4 regions of the Alkalibacillus silvisoli genome follow, and region 1 is predicted to be linked to each of the others. Evidence: riboswitches for the same ligand, from Rfam matches in the RefSeq annotation. Region 1 holds a riboswitch; each other region holds the start of a gene.
The links. Region 1 has a riboswitch for cobalamin ahead of ABDZ63_RS07050 (acyl-CoA thioesterase). Riboswitches for the same ligand answer to the same signal wherever they lie in the genome.
Positions count from the first base shown of each region.

Region 1 (7,481 bases):
ACTAGTAATTATACTAACATTGTGTATACTATAATTTGGGGAAAAAATGTTTCAGTAAAGAAATACTTACTACATAGAGATATACGCTTTTTTTTTTAGGATCAAATTTAGGGGGAGAAACCATTGGCAATTTTAGATGATTCAGCTTTAATCGACGCTTACAGGGAGGCGATCGAGATCAACCTTTCTAAGGACTTTATTCAATTACTAGAGAGAGAGTTAAACTATAGAGGTTTTAACCTCACAGACATTAACCCTAAATATCACTAAACCTCATGAACAGAGAGCTAGGCTAGTCCAAGCTCTTTTTTTTTATTGCACATTCACTACTTTTTACCCATTTTTAAATTACTGGTTTCAATTTTTCTAATAGGGGTATCTAATGAATATAAACATACAGTTAAAGACTGTATTCCCCTTTTTCCCATATAGGAAAAAAGCGAGAGAGTTCACCAATTAGAACCTTCTCGCTTTCTTTTTTGTCATACACTTATTGCTTTTTTACTGGAATCCAAATCTCGCTTTTGAAGTTAGGTGATGATAAATCCATCCCTTCATTCCATAAAATCTCTGGACCTTCAACTTGTTCATAATTGGCTGTTGGAAACCATTCAGAATATATCCTTCCCCAAACATCTTGTAATGCTTTAGGAAATTGCCCTTCTGCTTTAAACACAGCCCAGCTAGACTTTTGTACCGTTAACGCTGAAAATGAAGTACTAATATCCCTCGTTGTAGCAACCCCTATATAATGATCAAGTTCACCCTTCTCCTCCATTCGTCCTTCAGAAAAGTTGGTTGATGCACTAATTAACCCGCGAGGCTCAATATTCGATAAGCCTTTGAGCTCATTAATCATTTCTTCATCAAGACTTTCCCACATTGAAGCAATCTCTGGATTAACTCCTTCAAAAATAATAGGAACTCTCTTTTTCAGTCCGACAATGTTAAACTCTTCTTTCTCAACAATTCTGTATTCCATCTCATTCCCTCCTACTATTGATAATTGAAGGTTCATTGGTGGATAAGCTTTAAGAGAATGACCATTCACCCTAGCTTCTGTTGGTGTTAAACCATGTAACTTTTGAAAAGCTCTTGCGAAAGAATCAGATGAGTTATAGCCATACTTAAAAGCAATGTCAATCACCCGCAAATCACTATTCGACAGTTCAAATGCCGCCAAACTTAACCGTCTGCGTCGAATATATTCAGACAATGGAATGCCTGATAGAGAAGAAAACATTTTCTTAAAGTGATACTCTGAACAAAGCGTAACCCGTTCCAACTCTGTAAAATTAATTTCCTCCATAAGATGACGATCGACATATTTGATCCCTTCATTCATTCTATTAATAAAGCCCACACAATCCCTCCTCACCTAATACAATAACAGGAGCTCGCATGTTCAACCCGACAATCCTTGGTCATTTATTGTCGGGTCGAATTAGTACTATTAAAGCCTTGCCTCGATTCATTATAATATAAGTAGCTAACATCTTCTTAATAATGGTTCAGTGAGTCCTCTAAGAAGTGAACATAACTAAAATCCAAACAATGGAGGAATTTAAAATTCTAATAGCCCGTTGCGATTAAATGTCCCAATGTAATGATAAAATTTATATATTTGTATTCGGCTGTACAATAATATTTTTAATATCATTAAATAATTATGGTTATTGAACGATATAAAGGGTATATATAAATAGTAAAAAAGAATCAGGAGGAGAGCCTAGTGGAGATATTAGATAACTCTACGCTTATAAACACTTATAAAAGAGCTGTTGAAATCAAATTAAGCCAAGAATTTATATATTTACTGGAAAAAGAAATAAAATATAGAGGTTTGAACTTTTAGCTGTTTCAGCCAAAGAGCGCTAACAGTTCCAATTTTTATAAGTTAAGGCGAGCGGGAGCCCCACTCGTCTTAACTTTTCTATTCAATACTTTTGTAGCCACTTATTTGTGTTTGTTAATGTTTGATTCAATCGCAAATTCAGGCAAGATCAACTTAGTAAGTGCAACGAATTCAACCACTTTATTTAACTTTTACTTAACCTCTATTATTTGAACACCAAAAAGCATAAACGACACCAGCAACCAAATTAGGGTCAAAATGATGATCACCTGGTTCAAAATCAATGACATATTGACGATTAGTTATAAACCCTTGTGCCTTAGTTTTCCCTACTTCATTTTCATCAAGGAAAATAGTACCTTCTGGCTTCAGACTCCAACTAGCTTCTATAGATAATGTAATAGTTTCATCAAAATGATAGTCGACTCGATGTTTTTCTTTCAACCCTTTTGCACTCGTTATCGTTGTCAGCAAACGATTATTTTCGGTCACATCCCAATGATAACCTTCACGAATTGAGAATGATTGTTGTGTAATGTCATAAGTTTGACCTGATCCGATTACCTCAATATTTACATCATACTGAAGGTTGGATGAAGGTCTTTCTTTAGGAGGGCGAGCCCAGCGTCTCATTTTACCAGTTGGGTAATTACCTTGTTTTATATTTAAAAACTTAGTCGTTCCAAAAAAAGGGCGATCAAATGTCAAATTCATTATGATTCCTCCATCAAACTATAATAACTTCATCTCCCAATTTTCATCATAGAAGAATTCACTTAAACTATTAGACTCAAATACTTCAACCATACTTTCAAAATCATTGGCCAACTGATAATTCTTTAACTCGTCCTTTTTAATCCAGAACACATCACCCTCTTCTGATGATGTTACCTCACCTTCGAATTGATCAGTTTTGTAAAACAGGACTAGATAACGGTCCGCACCTTTAGGTTTAAACTGCTTAACGCCACAAAGTGTTGGCGTTTTAATGATTAGACCCGTTTCCTCATAAACCTCTCGAATAACCGAATCAAAAAAGGATTCACCATTTTCGATATGACCACCTGGAAATGTAATGCCTGGCCAGTCTTTATTCAAACGTTCTTGAACTAATATGTAATCACCATCATACACCATACACATATTCGTTAAAATTATATTTTCACTTTTTCCCATCTCACCCTACACCACTTTCTTCTAAATCTATCTTACATAATTTATCCAATTTCATGTTATCACACTTTACTGTGAAAACACGAAATTGGATTGGCAACAAGGTCATTAAACATTATAATTAGTTCTTTATTTTAAGAGAGTGAAAGACTTAATGTGAGAATCAATTTTTTACCTTAATTTATCAGCAATAATGTTAGCAGCCTTTTTAGGCACAAGTCGGTATAAGCGGTCCATCATTTTTGAGTCTTTTCCAGCTAGAACACGGTATTTGTCATCTTCCATTCCACTAACAATTATTTCTGCTGCTTCTTCTGGAGTTAGTAGTTTGTGTGACTGTCCTTCATCGTCACCACTTGATTCTCTTGTGCCCTCTGCATTAGAGTTCTCCATAATATTCGTCCCTACTCCACCTGGGAAAACGACTGTTACATTAACATTTGTATCCTTTAACTCAGAATGTAATCCTTCTGTTAGAAGTTTCACCGCTGCTTTGGACGCTCCATAAATGGTTTGTCCTGGCACAGGCAAAAAACCACCCATACTTGATACATTCGTAATGTGCGCTTCTGGTCTTTCTAAGAAATATGGCAAGAAAGACTTTGTCATATATAGTGTCCCATTGAAGTTAACATTCATGACTAAATCAATTTTTTCATAATCTAAGTCTTCTACATCAACAAAAGGCTGAATAATACCAGCATTATTAATAATGCCGTCTACTTTGCCATGGTGGTCAATCACTTCACTAGGTAGAGACTCGACTGCCTCACGATCTGTTATATCAACAACATGTGTTGATAGATAATCACGATGTTCACCTGAATGGTTCACCGTCTCCTCTAACCCGCCACTATTAACATCAACAGCGGCAACAGAAGCTCCTTTATTTAATAGATTTAATACGAGTTCTCGGCCAATGCCATTTCCTCCACCTGTCACAACAATCACTTTGTCCCTAACTTTCATGTAACTTCTCTCCCTTTATAAAATGATTTTTTACTAAGTGTTCATTAATCCATGCTAAAATAAAGCTGTAAACTTTTATTAAGAATCCCCACACTTTTATTATACATTTGTATAATAAAAGTGTCATCAAATATACTTAAATATAAAATGATTCAAAACAGCTAAGGAGATAAGATTAAAATGAAACGGGATTTAAGGGTTGTAAAAACAAAACAAAACTTAAAAATTGCTTTACTTGAACTTTTAAAAGAAAAACCATTAGAGGATATTACCGTTACAGAACTATGTAGGAATTCAAAGATAACGAGACGAACCTTCTATCTTCACTATAACAATGTTCCACATTACTTCGAGGAATTTATAGACCATCTCTTACTAGAACTTGAAGACGCCATAACTAAAACAACTCAAGACAGAATCGAAAACAAAGATCAACTTGAGCCAAAAATGATCAATCTATTTGAACATGTGTATGAAAATAAAGAAATTTATAGTTTTATTTTTAGTAGTAGCTCGAAATTTTCTTATTATGAAATGTTTCTTAACAAAATTAAGTTATTGGTTAAATATTCAATGAAGTCACGTAATTTACAACAAGAGAAGATTGATTTCAAAGTTTCTTTTTATGCTAATGCGATTTTAGGGTTGGTATTAGAGTGGTATTATGAAGGGTTTCAAACGTCTACTGACGATATGAACCAAGCATTGATCAGAGAACTAACTAATAATTAAACCAGCTAACTCTAGTTAGCTGGTTTTCCTCACCTTAACAAAGAACGGTTTTTCCGGTGTTCTTTCCTAGCAGGTGCTGTATCATATAACCTTTTTTCCTCTTCTGATTCTGGAACAACTCTTGGTACTGGAATAGGTTTTCCGTACTGATCGACTGCGACCATAGTAAGGAAAGATTCTGTTGTTAGTTCTTTCTTCCTTTGTAGTAAATCATCAGCATATACTTTGACGAACACTTCCATCGATGAACGACCTGTCCTAGTTACAAACGCTTCTAAAGTTAAAGCATCTCCTACTTTTGCAGATGACAGGAAATCTACTGAATCAATAGAAGCTGTCACAACTGCAGCGTTAGAGTGCTTCATTGCTGTTAAAGCAGCAATTTCATCGATAAATGCTAACACCTTGCCACCGAATATTGTATCTAAATGATTCGTATCAGGTGGAAGGACTAGTTTTGTCTGTTTCATTTTCGAATAACTAACCGGTAATGGTTCCAATCTATTAACCTCCCATACTATTAATAATGAAAAGGCCAAACTAATTATGGAACCACACCATAACTCGAAACATAGTCAACCATGACGTAACACCCTCCTATCTCCCGTAGGAATTCATGTTCTTCCTTATGACAGGTCTCCTGGCTCAGATTCATCAACACATAGTCCTTCCCATTCACATGAACAGTGGATAATCTATATGTCTCCTCATCACAGTGGCGGGACCGCGTTGGACTTACACCAACCTTCCCTTTTAAGCTTTTCACAAGCACCATAAGGCATATTTAATTTTGTCTGAGAATGATCAATTCTCTTCCAATAATATCTCTCAACCGATCGATAATGTCAATTCATAAGACAAGCTAACTAACGGTCGGTAGTCAATCGTTGCTAAAAAAAAGTATTAATCCCGAATTCGGTTAATACACCTAATAGAACCCCATATAAAGTAATACTAATAGCAGATGAAAAGAACAACTTCCCACGTTCCATTCCGAATAATTTTCCTAGAACAGCAACTGCCCAAGCACCAACAATAGGGGTTGCTATTAATACAAACATAAAACTACCTTTTCTAATGTTATGACTGAAGCGAGAATGTGATAGCTTATCAAAATATTTATTGATTCTTTTAACCTTTGATAATTGATCATAGAAGAAGACAATGATTGGAATCGCTAAAAAGTTACCCAAGCTCGCCCATACTACCGCTGACCCCATGTCTAACCCCATAGCCATCGCACCTGGTATAGCAAGATATATTTCAAATAATGGAAAAAAACCCATAAACCAAGCACTAAAACTTAGCCAAATGTACTCTAGCATATTTATCTTTCCTCTCCACCATGTTATGATAAGATAGACAACCTAACGAACGGTAGGTTTTTGCCCATTAATTCTAACACAGCTTTAAAACAAAGAAAAGGATGACTTTCATGAATACGAAAGAACAAATTATTAATACTAGCATCCAGCTATTTTCAGATTACGGTTATGAAGCCACAACTATGACGAAAATAGCCGATGACGTTGGAATTAAAAAACCATCAATATATGCTCACTTTAAAAATAAAGAAGCGATTTTTCATCATACAGTTGAACAGGTGGCTAAGGAGTATATCGATTTTGTATTTTCGACGGTCAATCAAATTCAAGACCAGTCAGCTGAGCGAATACTTTATAGTGTATTAAATCAAATTTACACAAATGAATACCAAATCGAATTTTTAGGTGAATTCTTTTATCGATTTGTTCTCTTCACACCACCTGAGATCGAAGGACAAGTTAAACCTATTCTTCAAGCAAGTGAAGAACAACTCGAAAATACATTTTTACAAATTATTGAAAAAGGAAAAACAAACCATGAAATTGACCCAGCACTATCCAGTCAAACCATACTAAGACATTACCTCTTTATCTTAAATAACTTAGATGTAGATTTGCGTTATTATTCACTATCAAGCATGGCATTAGAGAATCATTTAAATGATATTTGGAAAGTGTTCTGGAGAGGGATTAAGAAATAAAGAGTTTGAGACAAAAGGTTGAAGGGCTGCTAAAATACGGAACATTAGTAGCCTTGTGTAACAATGATCAGTTACCTGTGAGGATATTTTATCAGCGCTTGGAAATTTTTATAGGCGTTCAGGTAGATTTATCAGCGTTCGACCAACTTTTATCAGCGTTCAGGTAGATTTATCAGCGTTCGGAGTCTTTTGGGTGTAGCGACCTCAATTATATACCCAATAATGTAGCGAAAAATAAGACAACAAGTTTAGTCAATATTATTCCTCCTGGTTAACACCTAGATAGATAGTTACTCAGATTTAGAACTTGGAAAAATAGTATACGACCAAGAGTAAATAAAATCAATGACAAAGATTATAGTCCAAACCATGCCAATACTATACAACGTCTCACTCGGGTACGGTGAATCTTCATAATTTCCTGCTTCAAACCAAGATAAGTCTGTTAGATAACTTCTCATTTCTTCAAAACTATCTGTTCCAAGTGACCAAAAAATACCTTGAACAACTACAAAGATAGTTAAATGAATCATAGCACTTCTACGATTGACTTTAGCAATGTATTTAGGATCTTTCTGGCGATTCATAATCTCATAATCTTTCTCTGTCAACATCTCAACTTCGCGCCAAGAGCCAAATTTCTTACGCATCCAGCGGTCTAACTTACGAAAATCATTAATACCAAAAGTTAGCGCATAGATCACAAAGATTAAAACGACTAGTTGA
Region 1 is NZ_BAAACZ010000010.1:11,717-19,197, forward strand. It holds gene sda (sporulation histidine kinase inhibitor Sda) at 124-270, shown strand; gene ABDZ63_RS07020 (AraC family transcriptional regulator) at 491-1,309, opposite strand; gene sda (sporulation histidine kinase inhibitor Sda) at 1,733-1,855, shown strand; gene ABDZ63_RS07030 (hypothetical protein) at 2,051-2,569, opposite strand; gene ABDZ63_RS07035 (8-oxo-dGTP diphosphatase) at 2,588-3,031, opposite strand; gene ABDZ63_RS07040 (SDR family NAD(P)-dependent oxidoreductase) at 3,200-3,997, opposite strand; gene ABDZ63_RS07045 (TetR-like C-terminal domain-containing protein) at 4,178-4,729, shown strand; gene ABDZ63_RS07050 (acyl-CoA thioesterase) at 4,759-5,199, opposite strand; cobalamin riboswitch at 5,343-5,520, opposite strand; gene ABDZ63_RS07055 (small multi-drug export protein) at 5,620-6,054, opposite strand; gene ABDZ63_RS07060 (TetR/AcrR family transcriptional regulator) at 6,165-6,755, shown strand; gene ABDZ63_RS07065 (hypothetical protein) at 7,046-7,481, opposite strand, start outside.

Region 2 (7,481 bases), on a different contig from region 1:
TCGACAATGTTAGATAGTAAGAATAGTGCTAATAATACACCTACTAGTAACGGGATTAAAAACGCGAGGTGCCTTTTCCATTCTCGAGTAAAAATACCATTAATCGCTTCTATTAACCTTTGATAAATACCTAAAACAACCGCGATCGTTCCACCACTTACTCCAGGGATTAAATCACTAACCCCCATTAGTCCACCGCGATATAAATTACGCCACTCAATCATTTTATGATCCCCATTTCTAATTTCCGCTTGTCCTTTTTCATTCTATTATACTAAATCATGTGTATATGACTATTGTTTTTATAATAAAATTTGTGGAATATTAGATTTAGGATGGCGTATGATCTCTGGTTTGGCTTTGTAGACAGTCTCTAACGTATCTACATCCATGATTTCCTCACTGTTTCCCCGCTTTACAATTTCACCATTGTTCATGAGAATCATTTGATCACAATATTGTGCAGCTAAATTCAAATCATGTAGCACCATTAAAATCGTTAACTGTTCGCGTTGTTGCCAATCTTTAACAAGATTAAGCACATTCACTTTATAACCAATATCTAAATAAGAAGTGGGCTCATCCAATAATAAAACCTCAGGCTCTTGAACCATTGCCTTAGCAATAGCCACTCGCTGCCTCTCACCACCGCTTAACGTATCTAACATTTGATGACGCATCGACATTAGGCCAGTAATATTTAATACATGCTCGACTTTTCGATAATCTTCTAACCCTTCTCTTTGAAAGAAGCTTAAATGCGGATAACGCCCCATTAGTACCGCTTCATATACTGTCATTGGATACGGAGAAAGGCCATCTTGAGTTAAGACAGAAACTTTTTGAGCAAGTTTTTTAACTGACCACTTCCCTACCTCTTGGCCTAAGACGTTGATCGTACCGCTAGTTGGGTGCTCTAAGCCTGAGATCATTTTCATTAAAGTTGATTTACCAGCACCGTTTGGGCCAATTAGCCCAACACACGAGCCTTCATCGACTTGAAATGTAACGTCTTTCAGCAATAACTTAAAATCTTTTTCCTTCCTCACCTTGTCTACAGACAGCATAAGTATGCCTCCTAAAAAAATTCACGTTTCGCCTTTCTTAATAAATAAGCGAAAAATGGCGCTCCTAAAAATGCCGTAATGACTCCTAATGGCAGCTCACGTGGTGCCATTAATACTCGAGCCAGTGTATCAGCACCAACTAAAAAGATCGCACCACCAACGATCGATAACGGCAAGATCAGCCTGTAATCTGCTCCAACAATCAATCGAATAATGTGAGGTACAACTAAACCAACAAACCCAATTGCCCCAGAAACTGAAACGGCCGCCCCTGTCATAATCGATGCTAATATGAGTAGATAAAAACGGGTTCGTTCCACTGATAGACCTGAATGATGAGCGACTTCTTCACCTAATCCGAGCATGTTTAATTCACGTGTATAAAACAGAGCGACTACGCCAGCTACAGCTATAATCGGCAAAACAACTTGAGTATAGCTCCAATCAGTTAATGTTAAGCTCCCCATCATCCAAAACACAATCGTTTGTAGTTGTTCATTGGCTAAGGTCATAACTAATGAAAGACAAGCACCAATAAAAGCTTGCACAACAACACCAGCTAGAATAATCGTTTCCATTTTGACTTTTTGTCCAATACGTGCTAAGAAATAAACGACCATTAGTGTGCCAAAGCCGAATAAAAACGCAACAACAGGCAATGTAAATTGACCTAGCCAAACAATTTGGAGTCCTAAGGCAAAGACTAAAGCAGCACCAAATGAAGCTCCAGAAGACACACCTAAAATAAATGGATCAGCTAATGGATTGCGTAATACACCTTGATAGATCGCACCCGCTAATGCCAAAGCTGCACCTACAATAGCTGCTAAGATTACACGCGGCATTCTAATGTCTAATACAATCGTTTCTGTTGAGTCACTCCAATTAGGCTCAATCCACTGATTGATTATAGGAAGTCTTGAAAGGATCACTTGCCACACAGTCTGCCAAGAAAGATTAGCTGCACCTAAGGTAATCGATAAGCTCATAAATACAACTAATATAAGGGTTAATAACGGTAAAGCAATCCATAAAATCGAGCGTTTTTTCATTTATAACATCCATTCGTTACATGATCGTGATGTCCTATTACTCCATATATTCTGGGTATAAAATAGTAGCGATCTCTTCTAGGCCATCAACTAACCTTGGTCCTGGTCTTGTCACAATATCATTATGAATATCATGTACTTCTTCCTGTTCTACTGCTGTGACAGACTGCCAATTGTCCCGAGCTAAAACTGATTCAACCACATCGTCTGTATAGTAGCCATATGTTGTAATAATCACTTCTGGGTCACGTTCTAACACAATTTCTTCACTTACTTGTGGCCAACCTTCTTCATCAGCGATAATATTTTCACCACCAGCAAGTGTTAATAATTCATGTAAGAAAGAGCCTTCTCCACCAGAATACAAATCTGAATCAAGCTCCAACCAAACACTCCTACGTTCATCATCTGGAATGTCACTGACTTGCTCTGTAACTTCACTAACTTGACTTTGCATATTTGAAACAATCTCTTCTGCTTCTTCAGCTTGACCTGTAGCATTCCCTACCATTTCAATATCTTCATAAACTTCTTCTAAGCTTTGTGAGCCTAATGTAACCACATTCAAGCCAACATCACGCATTGCATCTAAATCCCCTGCGTTATTTAAATCAGCTATGACTACATCTGGCTCTAGTTCAACAATCTTCTCAATATTTAAATTCATATCACCAACAGTTTCTTCAACTTCAAAAACTTCTTCTGGATAATCAGCCCATTCTGATACCCCAACAACTTGATCACCTGCTCCTACTGCAAATACAATTTCAGTTGCACTTGGAATAACAGAAACAATTCGCTCTACTTCCTCTTCAATTGTTATTTCTTCACCTGCTTTATCTGTAAAAGTAACCGGTTCATCTGAATCATTCTCTGCAGTTTCTTCAGCTTCCTCATCATTCACCTCTTCATCTTCAGGTTCTGCACTTTGGCAAGCTGTTAACCCGACAACGATTACGAACATCATTACGATACATAATTTTAACCAAATTGTCTTTTTCATCTTCCTCTTCCTTTCTATAATAAAAAGTACTCATATTTCCCTAGAGTAAGGAAATATGAGCACTTTAGTCTCTACTATATATTAATCTTTCGACTGATATATAGCTATCCCTTTAACCCCGAAGGAAATAAGCTAAAACATACTTAGGCAGGTCTCCTGGCTTAGGTTCATCACTTCTGACCCCCTTCCCGTATTTAACAGTGGATTTGGTCAGTCGTTCCCCATAACAGTGGCGGGACCGCGTCGGACTTACACCGAACTTCCCTTTTAAATAAGCAACTAAATGCTCACACCTAAATGTTCTATGTATTTAATTCTTAATTTCTATATTAATCTTATAACACCCATTCGTCAACATATGCCAAAAGTTCTACTAAACTCCTAAAAAATTCATTTGGCTATTAACAGAACTGGATAGTGATCCGATAATAATTTAGTGGTCATTTTTCGATTAATTTCGACATAATTTTCAGAATTTAGGAGGATATTTATGAAAGTACATAAGTTAATGTTTTTATTAATTTTAACATTTATATTAGCTGCTTGTTCTTCAGAAGAGGAAGCAGTTATTGATCAAGAACTTAGTGCTGGTTTATTAGTAACTGAAAGTGGGTTAGGTGATAATGCATTCAGTGATTTAGCCTTTCAAGGATTAGCCCAAGCACGTGATGAACTGGGTATTGTTTTTGACTATCGTGAACCGTTTGATGAGGATTATGAAAAGCATCTTGAAGACCTCATAGAACAAGGACATGATGTCATTTTTGGTTTAAGTTTCACTACAACGCCTGCTATTGAAACACTGGCTGAAACTTATCCTGACCAACAGTTTGTGATTATTGATGACGTGATTGACTTACCTAATGTCACTTCCATTACCTTTAAAGAAGATGAAGGAAGTTACTTAATTGGACTAATTGCTGGTATGAGAACGGAAACGGACGTTGTAGGCTTTATTGGTGGTGTGGATAGTGAAGTCATTCGTACGTTTGAACGTGGTTTTATTGAAGGTGTTGAAGATGCGAATTCAGATGCTGAAATATTATCACAAGATGCTGGGACGTTTGATGATGACCAATTAGGCGCTGACATAGCTCAAGAAATGATTGATGAAGGTGCTGATCTCTTATTTCCATCAGCTGGATTTACTGGAACAGGTGCTTTACAAGAAGCTGAAAATCAAGGAATCTATGCGTTTGGAGTAGATACAGATCAATTCACCATTGCTGAGGAAGCTGTTATATCCTCAATGGTTAAAAATGTAAATGTTGCAATCTATGACATTATGGAACGTTTACATAATGGTGAAACTCTTCAAGGTGAACATATTGAACTTGGTTTAAATGAAGAGGGTGTTGGACTTGCTCCAATACGTCTAATTGAATTATCTAGCCTTGAAGAACAAACACTTGAAAATGCTAGAAATGAATCATAAAGGAGTGATTAAATGAACATCAAAAAACGATTATATATCATGACGATGATTCCTTTGCTTTTAAGTTTGGCTCTCGTTTCATGGATTGCTTTTGAAATGATTACTTTTCAAAGTTCGTCCCAAGAAGATGTCGAAGTCTTATTGGAAAGTAAGGAATTACATGCTCAACTACAATCATCAGAACAAGCTTTAACAACTTATTATTACAGTCCATCTGAGGCAACAAGACAAGATGCAATATTTCAAATCGAACAAACTGAAGAAACCATTACAGGCATCTCTAACCTTGTAGAAACTGAAGACCAAAGACAATGGTTAACGCAAGCACAAGATAAATATGAAGACTGGCAACAACTAGCGCGTACTGCTTTAGAAGAAGAGAATGTGAATGAAGTTCATAGACAAGCTTTAAGAACAGCGGGATTAGTTAACGATGCCTACATGCTTGAAGAAGCTTCAACAAATTGGTATAACGAAACCATTCAAGAACAACAAACGATGATCAATAATTTAGTAACATTCATCATAATCGCTAGCATTATTCTAATCACCCTTACATTGTTCTTATCACTTAAATTGTCAAATCGAATCGCTAAACCTTTACAAGAGCTATCTCAACAAGCTGAAGAAGCTGCAGGTGGTAAATTATCTACTTCTATTGAGGTTAGTGAAAAAGAAACAGACGAAATCGGCCAACTGAAACGCTCATTCAAGACAATGATGGAAAACTTAAAAGATACTGTTCAATCTATTCACAGTATTAACAATCGAGTTAATGACTTTAGTCATCAATTAAATGATGAAATTAACAGTTTAACTGAAGGAAGCCATCAAGTTGCCAGTTCAACAGATGAATTAGCACAAGGAAGCCAGTCGATTTCTAATGATGTACAAGATGCCGTCACACTTGTTGAAAAGATGCAACAAGACTTTAATATCAACACAAAGCAAAGCCAAGAAGCTAATGAAGCAAGTACCAAAGCACAACAAGCTGTTCAAAATGGACATCAAGCTATGACTGAACAAAGGTCCATTATGGAAAACAATCAAGCAGCCATTGGCGAAGTGAAAAGCTCAGTAGAACAATTTACTACTTACACCGAACAAATCGAGAAAGCTGTTGAACTTGTCAATGATATTGCTGAACAAACTAATTTACTCGCTTTAAATGCAGCCATTGAAGCTGCTCGTGCAGGAGAACACGGAAAAGGCTTTGCTGTAGTCGCTGATGAAGTAAGGAAATTAGCAGACCAATCAACCTCAGCTACAGATGATATAAAGAATATGGTCGAACAAATTAAACAAGGGGTTCACACCATTAACCAACAAACTGAAGAAACAACAAAGTTAAGCAAACAACAATCTGGAGCCGTTAATACATCTGAAGAATCATTTAATGCCATTGCAGATCATGTCAAACAAATATATGATCGACTAGAACTACTTGCAAATGGCATGAATGAATCACAAAAACAAAGTGAACAAATTACAACGACAATGGAAAGCATTAGTTCTGTTACAGAAGAAACGGCTGCAGGTACTGAAGAGATTTCCGCTTCCGCAGCTGAACAACAAAGTGCCTTTAATAAACTACAGGCTGAAGTAAGAAAGCTAGAAGACATGATTCAAGAATTAAACGAGAAAACATCTCATTTTTATTAAATCACTACACCCTTGGGTTAATATTAATTTAACTCAAGGGTTTTTTTGAGGGCTCTGTATGTAAAGTGTTGGTGATTTTTTGAGTTGCATGAGTTTTGAGCGAAGGATAAATGAGCGAACATCTCAATTATTTAAGCGGAGTCCCTCAATATTTGAGCTATAATCTCAATATTGTTCAAATCAACTTATGCTACCAACTCCTACTCTTTAGAAAGTGTCTTCCATAAGTGATTTACAATAACAACAACAGTCTTAAACCGGGGATTATTTTTTACAATCTTCCTTTATTCTCTTACAATAGTTTTATAATAGTTAAATTAGGTGGCTTATATGATGAATACTGGAACGTTTATCCAATACTACCGAACTAAACGAGGTTTAACGCAAAAAGACTTAGCAAATGGCATTTGTTCAATCTCATATTTAAGTAAAATTGAAAACGAAATGATTGAGCCAAGTTATGATGTCATTGTCTCATTATGCGAAAAGTTAGATGCCCCCTACGAGGAAATCAGCTCGCTAGACCAAGAAGACATACATATACAAATTATTAATTTATATAAACTAATTACTAAGAAAAATTTCAAAGAAGCTAAATTAGTTTACACCAGTTTAAAAGAAAACATAACACCTTTTCATCAGACGGAACTACAGCACTATTTTAAACTAATTGAATTTTATTATTTAATCGAAACTAAACAAGAAAATGCGATGAAACAACCTATAGAATCTATTCATAACATGGAACAAACCTTTAAAGGTGAACGGTTATACTATTTTTATAAGATACTAGGTGTTTATTATATCCATCGTGCTTTTCCAAACAACGCCATAGTCTATTTCAAAAAAGCTGAACGAACCCTTGTCAAACATTCCATGAACGACCCTGATATTTATTATTTATTAGCAGCTACGTATACTCGAATGGACGACCCTATAAGAAGCAACCATTATTGTCAGATTGCAAAGGAACGATTCATTGATGAATTCCTATACCCAAAGATTACAGACTGTTATATCTTATTCGGCATTAACTACACATTATTAAAGGCATATGACTTAGCAGAGCAATACTTCTTTCAAGTTCTTGATTCAAAACCGATGATGGATTCAGAGCTAATTACCGTACGGCTTAAACACAATATTGGTTTTTTATATTGCGAGATGAAAGATTGGAATAAGGCAATTGATTATCTTGAGGATGCAGCTGAATCCTTCTTATCACCTTACGACAAACTCCATAGTTACCATCTTCTTGCAAA
Region 2 is NZ_BAAACZ010000003.1:214,929-222,409, reverse strand. It holds gene ABDZ63_RS01865 (DUF368 domain-containing protein) at 1-224, opposite strand, end outside; gene ABDZ63_RS01860 (ABC transporter ATP-binding protein) at 303-1,067, opposite strand; gene ABDZ63_RS01855 (FecCD family ABC transporter permease) at 1,079-2,119, opposite strand; gene ABDZ63_RS01850 (ABC transporter substrate-binding protein) at 2,157-3,122, opposite strand; cobalamin riboswitch at 3,252-3,434, opposite strand; gene ABDZ63_RS01845 (BMP family lipoprotein) at 3,613-4,557, shown strand; gene ABDZ63_RS01840 (methyl-accepting chemotaxis protein) at 4,570-6,219, shown strand; gene ABDZ63_RS01835 (helix-turn-helix domain-containing protein) at 6,553-7,481, shown strand, end outside.
Region 2: linked by a shared signal. The riboswitch ahead of ABDZ63_RS01850 (ABC transporter substrate-binding protein) and the one ahead of ABDZ63_RS07050 (acyl-CoA thioesterase) in region 1 are both predicted to bind cobalamin.

Region 3 (7,481 bases), on a different contig from region 1:
CGGTCATAGCATTTGTTGCGTTTATGATGTAAAAAGGTAAGAGCACCTATTTAAAGGTGCTCTTGGTTTTTGCTCATTTTATAATTCATCAAATCCATTATCATCTGACACTTTCGTATACTGTCTTGATTTTTGCTCGAAGAAATCTGATTTACCTTCATCGACTTCTTTGTAAGCTTTAATCCATTTGAGTGGGTTTTCTGTCACTTCAGGGAATGGAGTTGGTGCGCCCATTAATTTACAACGTTTGTTTGCTGTGTGTTGGATGTATTGTTCTAATTCTTCCATGTTAATCCCATCAATTTTATTACCTATAATATGTTCGCCCCACTTCACTTCTAGTTCTGTTGCTTCTCTAAATGTCTCTGTCACAAACTGAAGATTTTCTTCTGTATTAAGTTCAGGGTTTTCATTTAATGTTTCTTTAAAAATATGCGCGAATAAATTAACATGTAACAGCTCATCACGGTTAATATAATTGATCATCGTACTTGTTGAGACCATCTTTTGATTACGGGCTAAGTTGTAGAAAAACGCAAAGCCTGCATAGAAAAACAGACCTTCTAACACAACATCATACACAACGGATTCAATAAAGGCTTGTGGTGATTTTTCTTCGACGAAGCGATCATAACCATCAGCAATAAATTGATTTCGTTCTATTAACACCTCATCATGCTTCCAATACTCGAAGATCTCATCTTGCTCCCCCTTTTCAACGAGTGAGGATAAGACATAGGAGTAAGACTGATTATGAACGACTTCTTGGAATGATAACACTTGCATTAGTGCTGCTAAGCTTGAGTCGGTTAAATAATCTGCTACTTTTGCTGAATAATCGGTTTGTACTGAATCTAAAAAGGCCAGTAGTCCAATAATTTTCTTAAATGATTCGCGTTCAGCATCAGTTAGCTCTGCCCACTGCTTTTGATCACTTGACATGTTTATTTCAAATGGTGTCCAGAAGTTCGCTAGCATATTTTTATACATCGGATAAGCCCATTTAAACCTGACATCATCCCAGTTTAAAACGTTTGAACTTTCGCCATTAATAATCCCTGTTGATGCATTTGGTGCATGAATGTCATATAGTTTTCTTTCATGTATTGTTTGACTCATACGATTCCTCCTTATGACTCACAGCTTTCACAATCTTCTATATCTGATGATGTTGACCTTGTATAATAAGTGGTCTTAAATCCTGACTTCCAGGCTGATAGATGTAAATCCAGTAATTCTTTCGCTTTAATCGTGTTTCTTACATAAAAGTTAAACGAGATTGATTGGTCGATATGTTTCTGGCGTTTTGCATTTTGTTTAATTGTCCATGTATGATCAATGTCATAAGCTGACTTATAATACCAGAATGTCTTTGGACTTAAATCAGGTGCCGTTACTGGAATCTTGTAATCTTTCTTTTCTTCTGAGTAAAACTTTTTGAAAATCGGGTCGATACTGGCAGTGCTACCTGCAATAATGCTCGTACTTGAGTTTGGTGCTACAGCCATTAAGTACCCATTTCTCAGTCCATGCGTGTGTACGTCTTGCCTCAGTTCATCCCACGCCTCACCTTGATAGCCTTTATCATCGAAATAACTACCGTCATGCCACTTTGAGCCTTTAAATAATGGATAAGGACTTTTTTCTTTGGCTAGTTCCATACTCGATTTGATTGTTAAATAAGCCACTTTTTCATACAGCTCGTCCGCAAATTCAACCGCTTCATCTGACTCCCATACAATCTCTTTAAGTGCGAGTAAATGGTGATAACCAAATGTGCCCAATCCAACTGCGCGATATTTTTGATTTGTTAATTGCGCTTGCAGGACTGGAATTGTATTCAGATCAATTACATTATCCAGCATTCTAACTTGAATCGGGATTAAACGTTCTAGCACATTATCAAAGACAGCTTTCCCTAAATTAATACTCGAAAGATTACAAACGACGAAATCACCAGGGGCTTTCGTGACGACAATTTTACCATCTTCTGTATACTGCTCTTCTACTGTCGTCGCACTTTGGTTTTGCATAATTTCAGTACAAAGATTCGAGCAATAAATCATCCCTTGGTGAGAGTTCGGGTTTTGACGATTCGCTTCATCACGATAAAACATATAAGGTGTTCCAGTCTCTAATTGACTAACCATAACCCGCTTCATAAGATCAATTGCTGGAACTTTCTCTTTCGATAGATCAGGATGATTCACACATGCCTCATACTTCTCTCTAAATGACCCTGAGCCTCGCTTTTCATCGTAATAGTCTTCTAAACTAAAGCCCATTACTTCTCGTACTTCATGCGGGTCAAATAAATACCAGTCATCACGTGCATCTACTTTTTCCATGAATAAATCTGGAAGTGACACACCTGTGAATAAATCATGTGTACGTTGACGCTCATCACCATTATTTAATTTCGCATCTAAAAATTTATAAATATCTTGATGCCACACATCTAAATAAACCGCAATCGCACCTTGTCTTTGGCCAAGTTGATCGACACTAACAGCTGTATTATTAAGCTGCTTCATCCATGGCATGACACCGCTCGATACACCTTTAAACCCTTTAATGGAACTTCCGTGAGAGCGAATTTTCCCTAAATAAACCCCAATTCCGCCACCATTTTTCGACAAATTAGCGATATCTGTATTCGAATCATAAATACCTTGTAAACTATCGTCGACCGTGTCGATAAAACAGCTTGATAACTGGCCATAAGACTTCCCGGCATTTGATAAAGTTGGTGTTGCAACAGTCATGTAAAGGTTACTTAATGCCCAGTAAGCTTCTTCTACTAATTCGAGGCGTTTATTCTTAGGCTCATTAATCATTAGTGTCATGGCGATTGTTAGGAAACGTTCTTGCGGTAGTTCATAAGTGTGACCGTTATGATCTTTGGCTAAATAACGATCGGCTAACGTTCTTAAACCAATATAAGTAAAGAAATGGTCACGTTCAGAACTAATTTTAGAAGCTACCTGTTCAATTTCACTTTTTGTGTAATGTTTTAAAATTTGATCACTGTAAATATTTTTATTTGATAAAACTTGCTGTAATTCGATAAATGAACCGTATTTATTTTTCGCATTATACCCGCGGTTAATAGCCGCGTTTTGATAAAGCTTCCTCAAGTAAATATTGGCACAGACATACGTCCAATCTGGCTCCTGTGGGCTAATGTTTTCTAGTCCACGCAACAATAATTCATTTGTAATTTGTTCAGGGGTTACTTCATCTTTACTTTGAAGAGCTTTTAAGACTTTGTCTTCATAGGATATTAGTTTTAAGTGTTCATATCCTTCTGTTACTTGTTTAATAAATAAATTTAGTCGTTTTTCAGAGAAAGCTTCTTTTACCTCCCCATTCATAACCCGTGTTTCATGTTTAGTTAATGTCGTCATATAATCCTCCTAAAAATAAAAAATCGCCTCCACGGGGGGGGAAGCGAATAAAACGACAGCAAGAGTATACTTTGGCTGGTATTTAGGCCAATATGTATGACAAGTCGCTTCATTCTCTTATCACCCCGAAGAAAATGTAACTCGGCTCATGTAGACAGGTCTCCTGACTTACGCTTCTTCCTAATCTGGACCTTCCCTTATAAGTAGCAAACACTAACCTTATAAAGTGGTTTTCCATTTCGTCACGTTTACAGTTGCGGGGGCAGTATTGGTTTCTCACCAAATTCCCTTTTAAGCCTTTTAAAGGCATCAACACAAGCTATAACACTATATATAGTTTTGAAATTAAAACAAACATCTATATGTTGATGTTTGATTACAGTATAGATGATATAAAAATAAAAAACAAGCACTTTCTATTATTCTATCTTAAGTGTATCAAAAAATCCTCTGCTTACACAGAGGATTTTAAGACTAATTATTTTAACCTTTAATCGCACCTTCTGCCATCCCTTTCGTAATACGACGCTGAAAGATAGCATATAAGATGATCACCGGTACAATCGCGAACACTAAGCTGGCAAATAATACGCCCCAAGCATTCGTATATTGTGCTTCATTACTAATAAAGTCGATTGCTAGTGCTAATGTATAGTTTTCACTAGACTGCAAGAAAATTAATGCCATGAAGTACTCATTCCAAAATTGTATCGCATTCATGATCGTAACCGTTATAATCCCTGACATGGTTAAAGGCGTGACAATTTTCCAGAGTACGCCATATGGAGACATACCATCTATTGCAGCAGACTCTTCTAATGATTTAGGAATTGTCCCCATAAAGCTCGTTAACACGAATATCGTAAAAGGCAATTGCGAGATTGCATAAACAATAGCTAAACCAAAAATATTATCTAACATATTAAACTGAGCTAATAAGAAGAATAATGGAATCCAACCTAACACCATTGGGATCATCATCGCTGAAATGTATAACGTAAATAACATTTGACTTCCTTTAAAACGGATCCGCTCAAGTGCGTATGCAGTAGGAATCGCAAGAACAAGGCATAATAACGCGCCAATACCTGTTACTATTAAACTATTAAATACACTTGTATCAATATTATAATCTGTCCATGCTGTTATGAAGTTATCAAAGTTAAACTGTTCAGGAATTCCCCACGGATTAGCATATATTTCAGCATTTGTTTTAAACGATCCTAAAAACATCCAAAAAATCGGATATAAAACAGCTAAAGACCATAATATTAAAGGCAATCTAATTCCTGACCTAACCAGCATTTCACCAAATGTTCTTCTCATTGCGACTCCCCCCTTTAGTATTCAACTTTTTCTCTTTTTAATAAGAATTGTAGAATGATAATTGTAATCAGTGAAATAACTAGAATCATAACACCAATTGTTGCACCATAGCCGAAGTTATACTGATTGAATGCTTGCTGGTATAAATATGAACCCATGACGTGTGTCGAATTGTTCGGCCCACCACCAGTCATTACTTGAACAATGATAAATGAACCGTTCAATGTTGTAATAACAATATATAAAATTGAAATCTTAATTTGCGGCCAAATAAGTGGTAAAGTGACATGCCAAAACTGTTGCCACTCATTTGCCCCATCAATACGAGCGGCTTCATAGTTACTTTTCGATATATTCGCTATACCACCCATTAGTAACAGCATAAACAGACCAATACCAGCCCAAATTGATGGCAATACCAAACTCGGTAAAGCCCACCTTTCACTACCAAGCCAAGGCCTAGTCCACTCTTCCAAACCAATCATCTCTAATCCTGAGTTTACTAAACCTAGATTCGGATTATAGATAAATGTCCAAAGAATACCAATTACAACAACTGACATAATATTCGGGAAGAAGAATATTATACGATAAAATGGTGCTTCTTTAATCTTAAGCTGGGTTAGTGCAACTGCAATAAATAATGCCATAATCATGATCCCAACTACTTTGGTAATAACTAAAAAGTAATCATGCCAAATTGTAGCAGGAATAATGTCATCGTTGAAAAGTCTAGTATAATTATCAAAGCCGACAAATTCTCTAGTTTGAGAAGCCCCCGACCATTCAAAAAATGAATAATAAAGTCCACTAAACAAAGGATATAATGTAAAAATGCTAAACATAATAAAGGTTGGAATTAAACAAAACGCTAAAAATAAATATTTCTGTTTTTTACTCTGTACCATACAATCACTCTTTCGTATGTCAGGTTATTTGTCCTAAAGGAAAAGGCTTATTTATATGTATTAAAAAACTAGCTCATTATGAGAATGATTTAACTAATGGCGAAAATATAAATGGCACTTTTATTAAAAGTTTGATAAAAATGTATGGAATGTAGACTGCGCTACATTCCATACAGCTACTTTTATTCACCGCGGTAACCCGCAGCTGCCTCCTCAGCCTCTTCAATAAACTCTTCAGCTGTAATATTTCCTAGTAGTAATGACACTAGTGAGTCACTTAATGGTGTTTCTAAGTCTGCACTCATTGGGTGAGGCATATAGTAGATTTGAACTTGTTCTGGATCATTAATCATTTCATTTGCCTCAATTAAATATTCAGGTACATCTGGGTTATTCGATAAATCAACATCTTCTAAGTTCATAATTGCACCCGTATGCTCTGAGAATAACTCAGCATATTCACGAGTGAACACGAACTCAACAAATGCTTTTGCTGCTTCAGGATTAGAAGCTTCCTCAGCAATTGCTAAAGGCCTTAAGTCAGGTACGATTGCCATAGGTTCGCCTTCAGGATTCATTGGTGATGGAATAAAACCATATTGTAAGTCTTCTGGTGTGTCACCTTCCATTTCATTTGGTAACCAGAAACCGACTGGAATAAAGGCATTATCATGTAATAAGAAGTTCATTTGTGATTGTGTATGGTTTAATGCACCTAAACCTGAATCAACATAACCAGCATCCACCATACGCTCAACGTTTTCCATAATTTCTACAGCTTCACCCGTTTCCCAAGCGCCTTCTTCACCTTGAATAATATCAGCTAAAAGCTCATTTCCACCGTAAGCACCAAAGGCTGGATATAACATACCTCTAGAGAAATAATAAGGGTGTTGACCTGTTGTAACAAAAGGCTCAATATCTTCATTATCTTGAATGTCACCCATTGTGCTCATAAAGCCTTCAAAATCACTAGGTACTTCATACCCATGCTCATCAAATCGAGCCATATCATACCAAGTACCCCATGCATCGAATACTAATGGTAAGCTATATAACTCACCATCGTATGTTGATGGCTCAGCAATAAAGCTGTCCACTAAAGGTGAACCGTCTTCTAATTCGATATCCTCTGCCCACTCAGTTAAATTCATTAACTGGCCATCTTCTACCATTTGAGTTTCACTTGAACCTGCTCCATCGATGTAAACAACATCAGGTGGATCCTCAGAAACCCAGCGCGTTCTCATTTCTTCATTAATATTTGCCCCTGCATGTTCAACAACTTCTACATCTGGATATTGAGCTTCAAAGTCTTCAATTACTTCTTTCCACCATGAATCTCCATATCCTCCAACAAAGTATTGAATTTCTAACTCGCCACTAACTTCACCATCAGTAGCATCTGCATCCCCTGTTTCATCTTCGTCAGTTGTTTCCTCTTCTTCCGATGGTTCGCCTTCACCATCATCAATTGGTGCCTCATCTGGAGCACAACCAACCGCAAAGATCAAAAACAATACTGACATTAATACTAATAAGTAGTGACCTTTGAACATATTGTTCAACGTGTCCTCCCCCTTTTTACTTTTTAATATATGAAACGCATTAATAGTTATCTACCAATGCGATTTCAAACATCACTTTTACCAACAGCATAATTGATCGCTTCTCTTACATAACCATCAGATTTTGTAATCGCCTTTTTAGCCTCTTCATAATTAACACCGCTTTTAAGCATGACGAGTGCTGGTTTAACCTGATTATCTGTTGCAGCTAATACACGGTCTGCCTCATCATAAGAAACGTCTGTAAGATCCATAATAATTCGTCTTGCCCG
Region 3 is NZ_BAAACZ010000030.1:3,010-10,490, reverse strand. It holds gene ABDZ63_RS15080 (hypothetical protein) at 1-32, shown strand, start outside; gene ABDZ63_RS15075 (ribonucleotide-diphosphate reductase subunit beta) at 79-1,119, opposite strand; gene ABDZ63_RS15070 (ribonucleoside-diphosphate reductase subunit alpha) at 1,131-3,407, opposite strand; cobalamin riboswitch at 3,544-3,736, opposite strand; gene ABDZ63_RS15065 (carbohydrate ABC transporter permease) at 3,891-4,733, opposite strand; gene ABDZ63_RS15060 (carbohydrate ABC transporter permease) at 4,748-5,641, opposite strand; gene ABDZ63_RS15055 (ABC transporter substrate-binding protein) at 5,824-7,200, opposite strand; gene murQ (N-acetylmuramic acid 6-phosphate etherase) at 7,275-7,481, opposite strand, start outside.
Region 3: linked by a shared signal. The riboswitch ahead of ABDZ63_RS15070 (ribonucleoside-diphosphate reductase subunit alpha) and the one ahead of ABDZ63_RS07050 (acyl-CoA thioesterase) in region 1 are both predicted to bind cobalamin.

Region 4 (7,481 bases), on a different contig from region 1:
TTGATTAAATCGCGTTGCCATATGGCGATGATTCCTTCCATATTAACACTCCTATTCCCCCGTAGCTTGAATTTCTCGGCCGGTAAATGCTAAAAAGACATCATTTAAAGTCGGTTTACGAATGTTTAGTGTTGTGATTGGAATTTCTAACGTTTTAATAAACGATGAAATAAAAGCATCGCTACTTGCGACTTTAAGGTGAATTGTATCGCCATTTACAGTAACATCAGCATTTTCAACCTTTTCATTGATTTCTTTTAAGGCTTGTTCATTATCTTCAGTTGATAATTCGATTAGATCGCCACCTAGTTGGTCTTTTAGTGAAGTGGGAGAATCAATCGCAATAATTTGTCCTTGGTCCATAATGGCAACACGATCACTAATTTCTGCCTCATCTAAATAGTGGGTCGTTAAGAACATTGTAATTCCTTCTTGTTCTTTAAGCTTTAAAATGTATTTCCAAAGGTGAGCGCGAGTGTTAGGATCAAGGCCAACAGTTGGTTCATCTAGAAATAGTACTTTAGGATAATGCAATAAACCACGAGCGATTTCTAAACGCCTTTTCATTCCGCCAGAATATTCTTCAACGCGTTGGTTCTGCTCATCGACTAAATCAACAATTTCAAGCACTTCATGAATTCTGGTGTGACGTTTGTCTTTAGGTACATTATAAAAGCGACAATGAAGCATTAGATTTTCATTGGCAGTTAACTTTTCATCCAAAGTATTTTCTTGAAAGATAATCCCAATGCTTGAACGAACCTCGTCTTTCTCTTTATTGACATCATAGCCGTTAATGACAATTTGACCAGAAGAAGGTGGTAGCATCGTACAAATCATATTAATTGTTGTACTTTTACCAGCCCCATTTGGACCTAAGAAGCCAAAGATTTCGCCTTCTTTGACTTCAAAGTTAATGCCTTTAACAGCATCGACTTTTTTATATGATTTCTTTAAGTCTTTAACAGTAATAACTGAATTCATTTCGCTCCCCCTTAGTTTAGAAAGTTATGCTATAATAACTATTAACTATTATAAACTAAATGTCAAATAGTACTTTAAGTCAAGGTGGGGATATTTTGAGCAATCATTTACATGCAAATGACTTAGTCGATGAGGCGTTATCAGCTTTACCTTATATTCCTAAGAAACTATTCGGACAAGAGCAATTACTTCAAACTGGTGACTTACATCCGTCGCACTTTCATATTTTACATATAGTTCAACAATTGGGTCCCATTCGAATGTCAGAGATAGCACAGGCCTTAGGGATTAATAAATCAAACTTAACTCCTTTAATTCAAAAGCTAATTGACTATCACTATATAAAAAAAGAGAAGTCATCTCATGATCGTCGCGTCACGTTTATTCATTTAACAAATGAAGGACAAGCCTTTCTAGAAGATAAGAAGAAGATGTTAGAAGAGAAAGTGGAAAACCGTTTATCGACTTTAACGAAAGATGAGCAAATCCAGTTAAAACAAGCCTTTAAAACGATTAGTTCTGTATTATCAAAGTTAGATTAATGAGTGAGAAGGAACTTCATTTCGTGTATCGAATTAAATAAGGAGAGGAGGAATTAACATGACAGTTATTAAAAAGAGTAATGTTGTAGAAGATTTCCACGGGACGAAAGTGGAAGATCCGTATCGTTGGCTAGAGGATTCTAATAGTGAGGATACATTAAAATGGGTTGAAGAAATGGATGAGCAATCTGAAGCTTATTTTAAAGGTGCGCCATCTAAAGAAAAGGATCGTGAGCGTTTAACGGAGCTTTGGAATTATCCGAAGTTCTTTGTACCAACACGTGTGAAGGATAAGTTGTTTTATCAGAAAAATGACGGACTTCAAAATCAAGCAGTTCTATATGTACTAGATGAGGATGGCGAGTCTAAAGTCATAGATCCGAATGACTTAAGTAATGATGGAACAGTTGCGATGACGAACTTTTCTTCGAGCCAAGAAGGGCATTTATTAGCTTATGCAACTTCATCACAAGGTAGTGATTGGCAAGAGGTTTATGTGAAAGATCTTAAATCAGGTGAAGTGTTAAGTGATCACTTAAAGTGGGTCAAATTTACAACATTAGAGTGGGCGCCAGATGACTCAGGGTTTTTCTATAGTCGTTTTCCAAATCCAGAGATTATTAGTGAAGATGAGCATGGACAGTACCATAAGGTTTACTTTCACCGAATTGGGACAGACCAAAGTGAAGATGAGTTAATTTATGAACGTTCAGATGCTAAAGATTATATGTTTATTCCGTTTGTTACCACTGATGGAGAGTATATTTGTATATATTCAAAGCAAGGGACAGCTGCACAAAATCTTTTTTTTGTTAAAGAGTTGGATTCAAAAACTGACTTTCACCGCTTATTAGATGAGGGTGATGCGCAATATACTTATATTCATAATGAAGGTTCGCGTTTTTATTTTAAGACGAATTTGGCGGCTCCCAAAGGTCGAATTATTTGTATTGATCTGAATCAGCCTGAACGAGAAAACTGGGAAGAAATCATTAGTGAGCAAAATGATTTAATGCATGCTGTAAAGTTTATAAATGGACAGTTCGTTGTGGCGTTTTTACACGATGCGCATCATCAATTACAGGTGTATAACTTTGATGGTACTGAAAGCCATCATATAGAAGTGCCATTACTGGGTTCAATTACAGATTTAACAGGAAATCATGATCAATCGGAAATGTTTTTCGGGATGACTTCTTACTTAAGTCCAACAGTTGTTTATCAATATGATTTAAATACTAATGAGTTAAGTATATTTGCTGAATCAGAATTAGCAGTGGAAACGTCACAGTTTGAAACTACACAAGTGTTTTATTCATCAAAGGACGGCATGAGTATTCCGATGTTTATAACAAAACATAAGGATTTACCTTTAGATGGTGAAAACCCAGTTATATTATATGGTTATGGTGGCTTTAATATTAGTTTGCCCCCTTCATTTAACCCTGCAATTCTACGTTGGTTAGAAAAAGGTGGGGTTTATGCGGTTGCTAATTTGCGTGGTGGTTCAGAGTATGGTGAAAAGTGGCATGAGGCTGGCATGCTTGAGAATAAACAGAACGTATTTGATGACTTTATTGCAGCTGGTGAATACTTAATTGAAAAGAAATATACGAAGAAAGAAAAGCTTTCGATTATGGGTGGGTCGAATGGTGGTCTTTTAGTTTCGGCTTGCATGGTTCAGCGCCCTGATCTATTTGGTGCTGTGATTTGTCGTGTCCCAGTTATTGATATGCTTCGTTATCATAAGTTTACGATCGGGAAGTTTTGGATTCCAGAGTATGGTAGTGCTGAAAATGAAGAACACTTCCCATTTTTATACAAATACTCACCTCTTCATAATGTTAAAGTAGGTGTGAATTATCCACCTGTCTTAATTGCAACGGCTGCGAGTGATGACCGAGTTGTCCCAGCACATGCGAAAAAATTCCATGCGACATTGTTAGAGAAGTCACCGGATACAAAATCGATTTTACGGTTAGAATCTAAAGCAGGACATGGTTTAGGGAAGCCGACTTCGAAGTTAATTGAAGAGTGGGTGGACTTTTACGCATTTTTAGAGCGGGAGTTAACTTAATAGGGCGATTTTGAAACAAAATTAGTTGTCATAATAGAAAATCCGAACGATTCATCTTAAATGAAAGCGTTCGGATTTTTGTGCTTCATCTTTCCTTTTGTTGTTTGTATTCTTTTAATTAAAGAGTGACATTTTAAAGATGGGCACTATTTAATCAATGGGTGCGAAAAGTCATGATCAATGGAGGTCAGTGGTATGCCATTTTTATCAGTTGATGATATGGGGTTATATTATGATATAAAACTAGTAATATCGTTCCATTGTTGAACATGTAATCGCTCCTTTTTAAAGAAAAATTTAGTAACTAAAAGACAAGTAAACTTGATAGTAATCATTAATTTTTGTAAAGTTTTTTCTCGAAAAGTTGGATTTATTTAGAAGAACTTTTGTTCAAAATATTATAATGAAATTTTTTACAATAAATACAAATAACACGATTTTGTATTATAATAATAGTGAGCAAAGTAAAAGGAGAGGTACTTAATGGGAAGTAAGCTCTTTTACAAAAAATTAAATTATAAAGAAAGGTTTATAAGAACAATTTGGATGTGGATTTTCGCCATATTTTTAGTCACCTTTGTTTTATTTCTTGATGTTCCGACAGGTCCTGTAATTGTATTTTCTATAATCATGGCAATCACCGGTGTCTTTCAGTTAGGTTTTAATTATTCAAAATGGAAGGAAATGGAGAAGAAAGGTTCAAAAAGTCAATGAATAAAAAAGCCTTTACACCATATTGATGTGAAGGCTTTTTTAGTTCTTAAATTAATTCAATTATTCACATATATCATTTCTTCACTTGCAAAAGAGTGAGATCTATTCACAGAAGTTCGCCATAGCGTTAAAAACGTAAAACCAAAAGTGAATCTTATGAGGGTGTAATCTAAACAGGCAAGTAGCAGCCGTACGCTCTTGTACTTACACAGTTTAGATTACACTCTCTATATGGATGATAAATTGTAATTATATCTTTTATTTAAAGTGGCTTGACGTTTAAGATTTTGTAGCTTATGATATTTATAACTGAATAGGAAAAAGTTGGGTTGGCTTGTAGCACGCTATAAGTCATTAAAAGGGAAGTTCGGTTCAAATCCGACACGGTCCCGCCACTGTAATTGGAAGTTTTCTATTAAGATACCACTGTCAATAGACGGGAAGGTAATAGAAAATGATGATCATGAGTCAGGAAACCTGCCTATCTTTTTACGCCATTCAACCTACGAGGATAGGGAGGTGTGCCAGCGCATGATGAATTTTTAAGTTTATTTTACATAGTGTCGCTGTAGCATAATGTAAGTATACATCTCTTCGTTGTTGAAGAGATGTTTTTTTTGTTGGATTAGATCGATTAATTTGGAGGGGAATATAGTGAATAGATTTAAAGGAAAAGGAATTAAAAGTTCATTCATTGTTTTTATTGCAACGATTTTTTTAATTGCTCAATCAGGCATGTATTCGAGTTCACCTGCCTATGCAGATGAATTGCCTAGTGGAGTAACCATTACAGCGATTGATGAAGACGGGGAAGATGTATTTGAAACTAAAGCTGTTTCATTTGAAGACGAGGATACAGCATTTGATGCGTTGGATGACGTAGCAGAAGTGACTTATGAAGATACAGACCTTGGTCAATTTATTACAGGTATTAATGAAAACTCACCTGAAGAGGGTTATTATTGGGGATTTTTTGTTAATGGTTCAACAGCTGATGTAGGTGCAGAAGGATACGAGTTAGATCATGGAGACAATCTATTATTTAAGGTCGTAGATGAAGACATATGGCCACATACCACAATTGATGTTAAGGTATCGGCTGTTGGTTTGAATGATGAAGAAGTTTTACCGGAAACGAATGTTGATATTGTTAAATTTGGAACAGCATACGATGCAATACTCCAAGCAACAGACCAAGAAGGTATTAACTTGGATGTTTCTGTTGATTCCGAGTTTCTAACATTTATTAATGATCTAGATGATGCCCTTGATGATTCTTTTTACTGGGGCATGTATCTAAATGATGACTCTATGGAGACAGGTCTTGTTAATTATCAAATGCAAGAAGGGGACCACTTGGAGTTAATTGCTACTGAGCTAATTGATGAAGACTCTGGAAGTGATGATTCTGAAGGAGAACAAGGAAGCAATGATGGAAAAGAAGAATCTACAAATGAAGAGGAAGTAGATGAGCCTGAAAGTGATAATCTAGAGGAATTAACACTTGAATATATTAAACAATTAACAGATGAATCGATTGATTATCTCTTATCAAATGACAGCCTGGATTGGTATGGATCCATTACCCTGAATGCATTAAAAAGAGATGTAGCGCAACAAATTGCTGAGGATTCGATTGAAAGTGTTGTAGTGAATGAAGGTGAATTTCGACTTGTTACAGACGCAGCAAGAAACATTTTAATTTTAACTGCTGCCGGTAAAGACGCAACGGATATTGAAGGGTATAACTTGATAGAAAAATTAACAAATCATGAAGGCATGACAAGTCAAGGTAATAATGGCCCTATTTATTCCTTATTGGCGATTAATAGTGGTGGTTATGATACAGAAGACGATGCAACATGGTCAAAAGACAAATTGATTGAATACTTAATTGAAGAACAGTTGGATGATGGTGGTTGGTCTCTTTTCGGCAATTCCTTTCATGTGGATTTAACCGGTATGGGACTAGCAGCACTTGCTCCATATCAAGGTGATGAAAATATTAAAACCGTTATTGACAATGCAGCAGCCCACTTATCAAAAGCTCAACATGAAGATGGTGGATACCCAGATCCATTCCATGGGGGGGATTCCAGTCCATCAATAGCAATGGCTATAACAGGACTTGTATCGGTTGGTATTGACCCAACAGGTGAAGAATTTACCACTGAAAAAGGCGTTAATTTAGTGGAGCGTTTACTTCAATTTCGAAATGATGATGGCGGCTTTGACCAAAATATTGGTGATGATGAATCAAATAGTATTGCTTCTAATCAAAGCGTATTTGGCTTAGCAGCATACTATAAGTTTCTAAATAATGATGGAGCAATATTTGACTTTAGAGTGACTGGTGAGGATAAAGATAAAGAAGATGAGCAAGAAGATCAAGAGCAGCAAGATGAAGGTAAGAAAGAAGAAGATGAAGAAAAAGAAGAAGATAAAGATGTGGATGTTCCAAAAGAGCAAGAAGATAAAATCGATGAAAAAGAGGACGATCGAGGTGAAAATGTTACAGGTGTAATAGAATCTAGTACGGATGACAAGAAGGATTCAACTGAAAATAATAATGATGTAGATCAAGATACTTCAAATGAAAATACTGAAATCAAACATACAGCATCAGGTGAAGAGCTGCCTGATACGGCAACATCCAATTATACTTTTATTGCAATCGGAATATTTATGGTGATTGCAGGCATTATGCTCGTTGTTTTTAAAAGAAGACTACGTGTTAATCTTTAAGTGAGTTGATGGATAATTCAGGTTGACTGGATTACCTGATGCTTACATCAAAGAGGAGGTAATTACCATGAGACGTCTACTGATTCAGGTCATGCTTGGTTTTATTCTCTTTTTTATAATAGGTTGTTCACCGGAAGAACCACACTCTAACCAAGAATCTTTAACTGATGTAAATGAGGTTGGAGAGGTAGAACGGGTAGTTGAGTATAAACAATCAATAGCACCTGATTTATTAGATACATTACTAAACAAAAAAGAAAATAATAAACAGGTTGAAAAAAGGGAAGAAACTGAAAAAGAAGATTCTTCTATTGATGATGAAGAGCAGGGTCATAGTAGTGATGAGGGAAATTCAACCCATGAAGAAAGTGATCAAAGCACCACCACAGAATCAAATAGTGATGAAGTAGAAGAGTCCA
Region 4 is NZ_BAAACZ010000029.1:2,773-10,253, forward strand. It holds gene ABDZ63_RS14325 (ABC transporter permease) at 1-41, opposite strand, end outside; gene ABDZ63_RS14330 (ATP-binding cassette domain-containing protein) at 52-984, opposite strand; gene ABDZ63_RS14335 (MarR family winged helix-turn-helix transcriptional regulator) at 1,080-1,526, shown strand; gene ABDZ63_RS14340 (prolyl oligopeptidase family serine peptidase) at 1,585-3,603, shown strand; gene ABDZ63_RS14345 (hypothetical protein) at 4,087-4,317, shown strand; cobalamin riboswitch at 4,627-4,816, shown strand; gene ABDZ63_RS14350 (DUF4430 domain-containing protein) at 4,972-7,062, shown strand; gene ABDZ63_RS14355 (DUF4430 domain-containing protein) at 7,130-7,481, shown strand, end outside.
Region 4: linked by a shared signal. The riboswitch ahead of ABDZ63_RS14350 (DUF4430 domain-containing protein) and the one ahead of ABDZ63_RS07050 (acyl-CoA thioesterase) in region 1 are both predicted to bind cobalamin.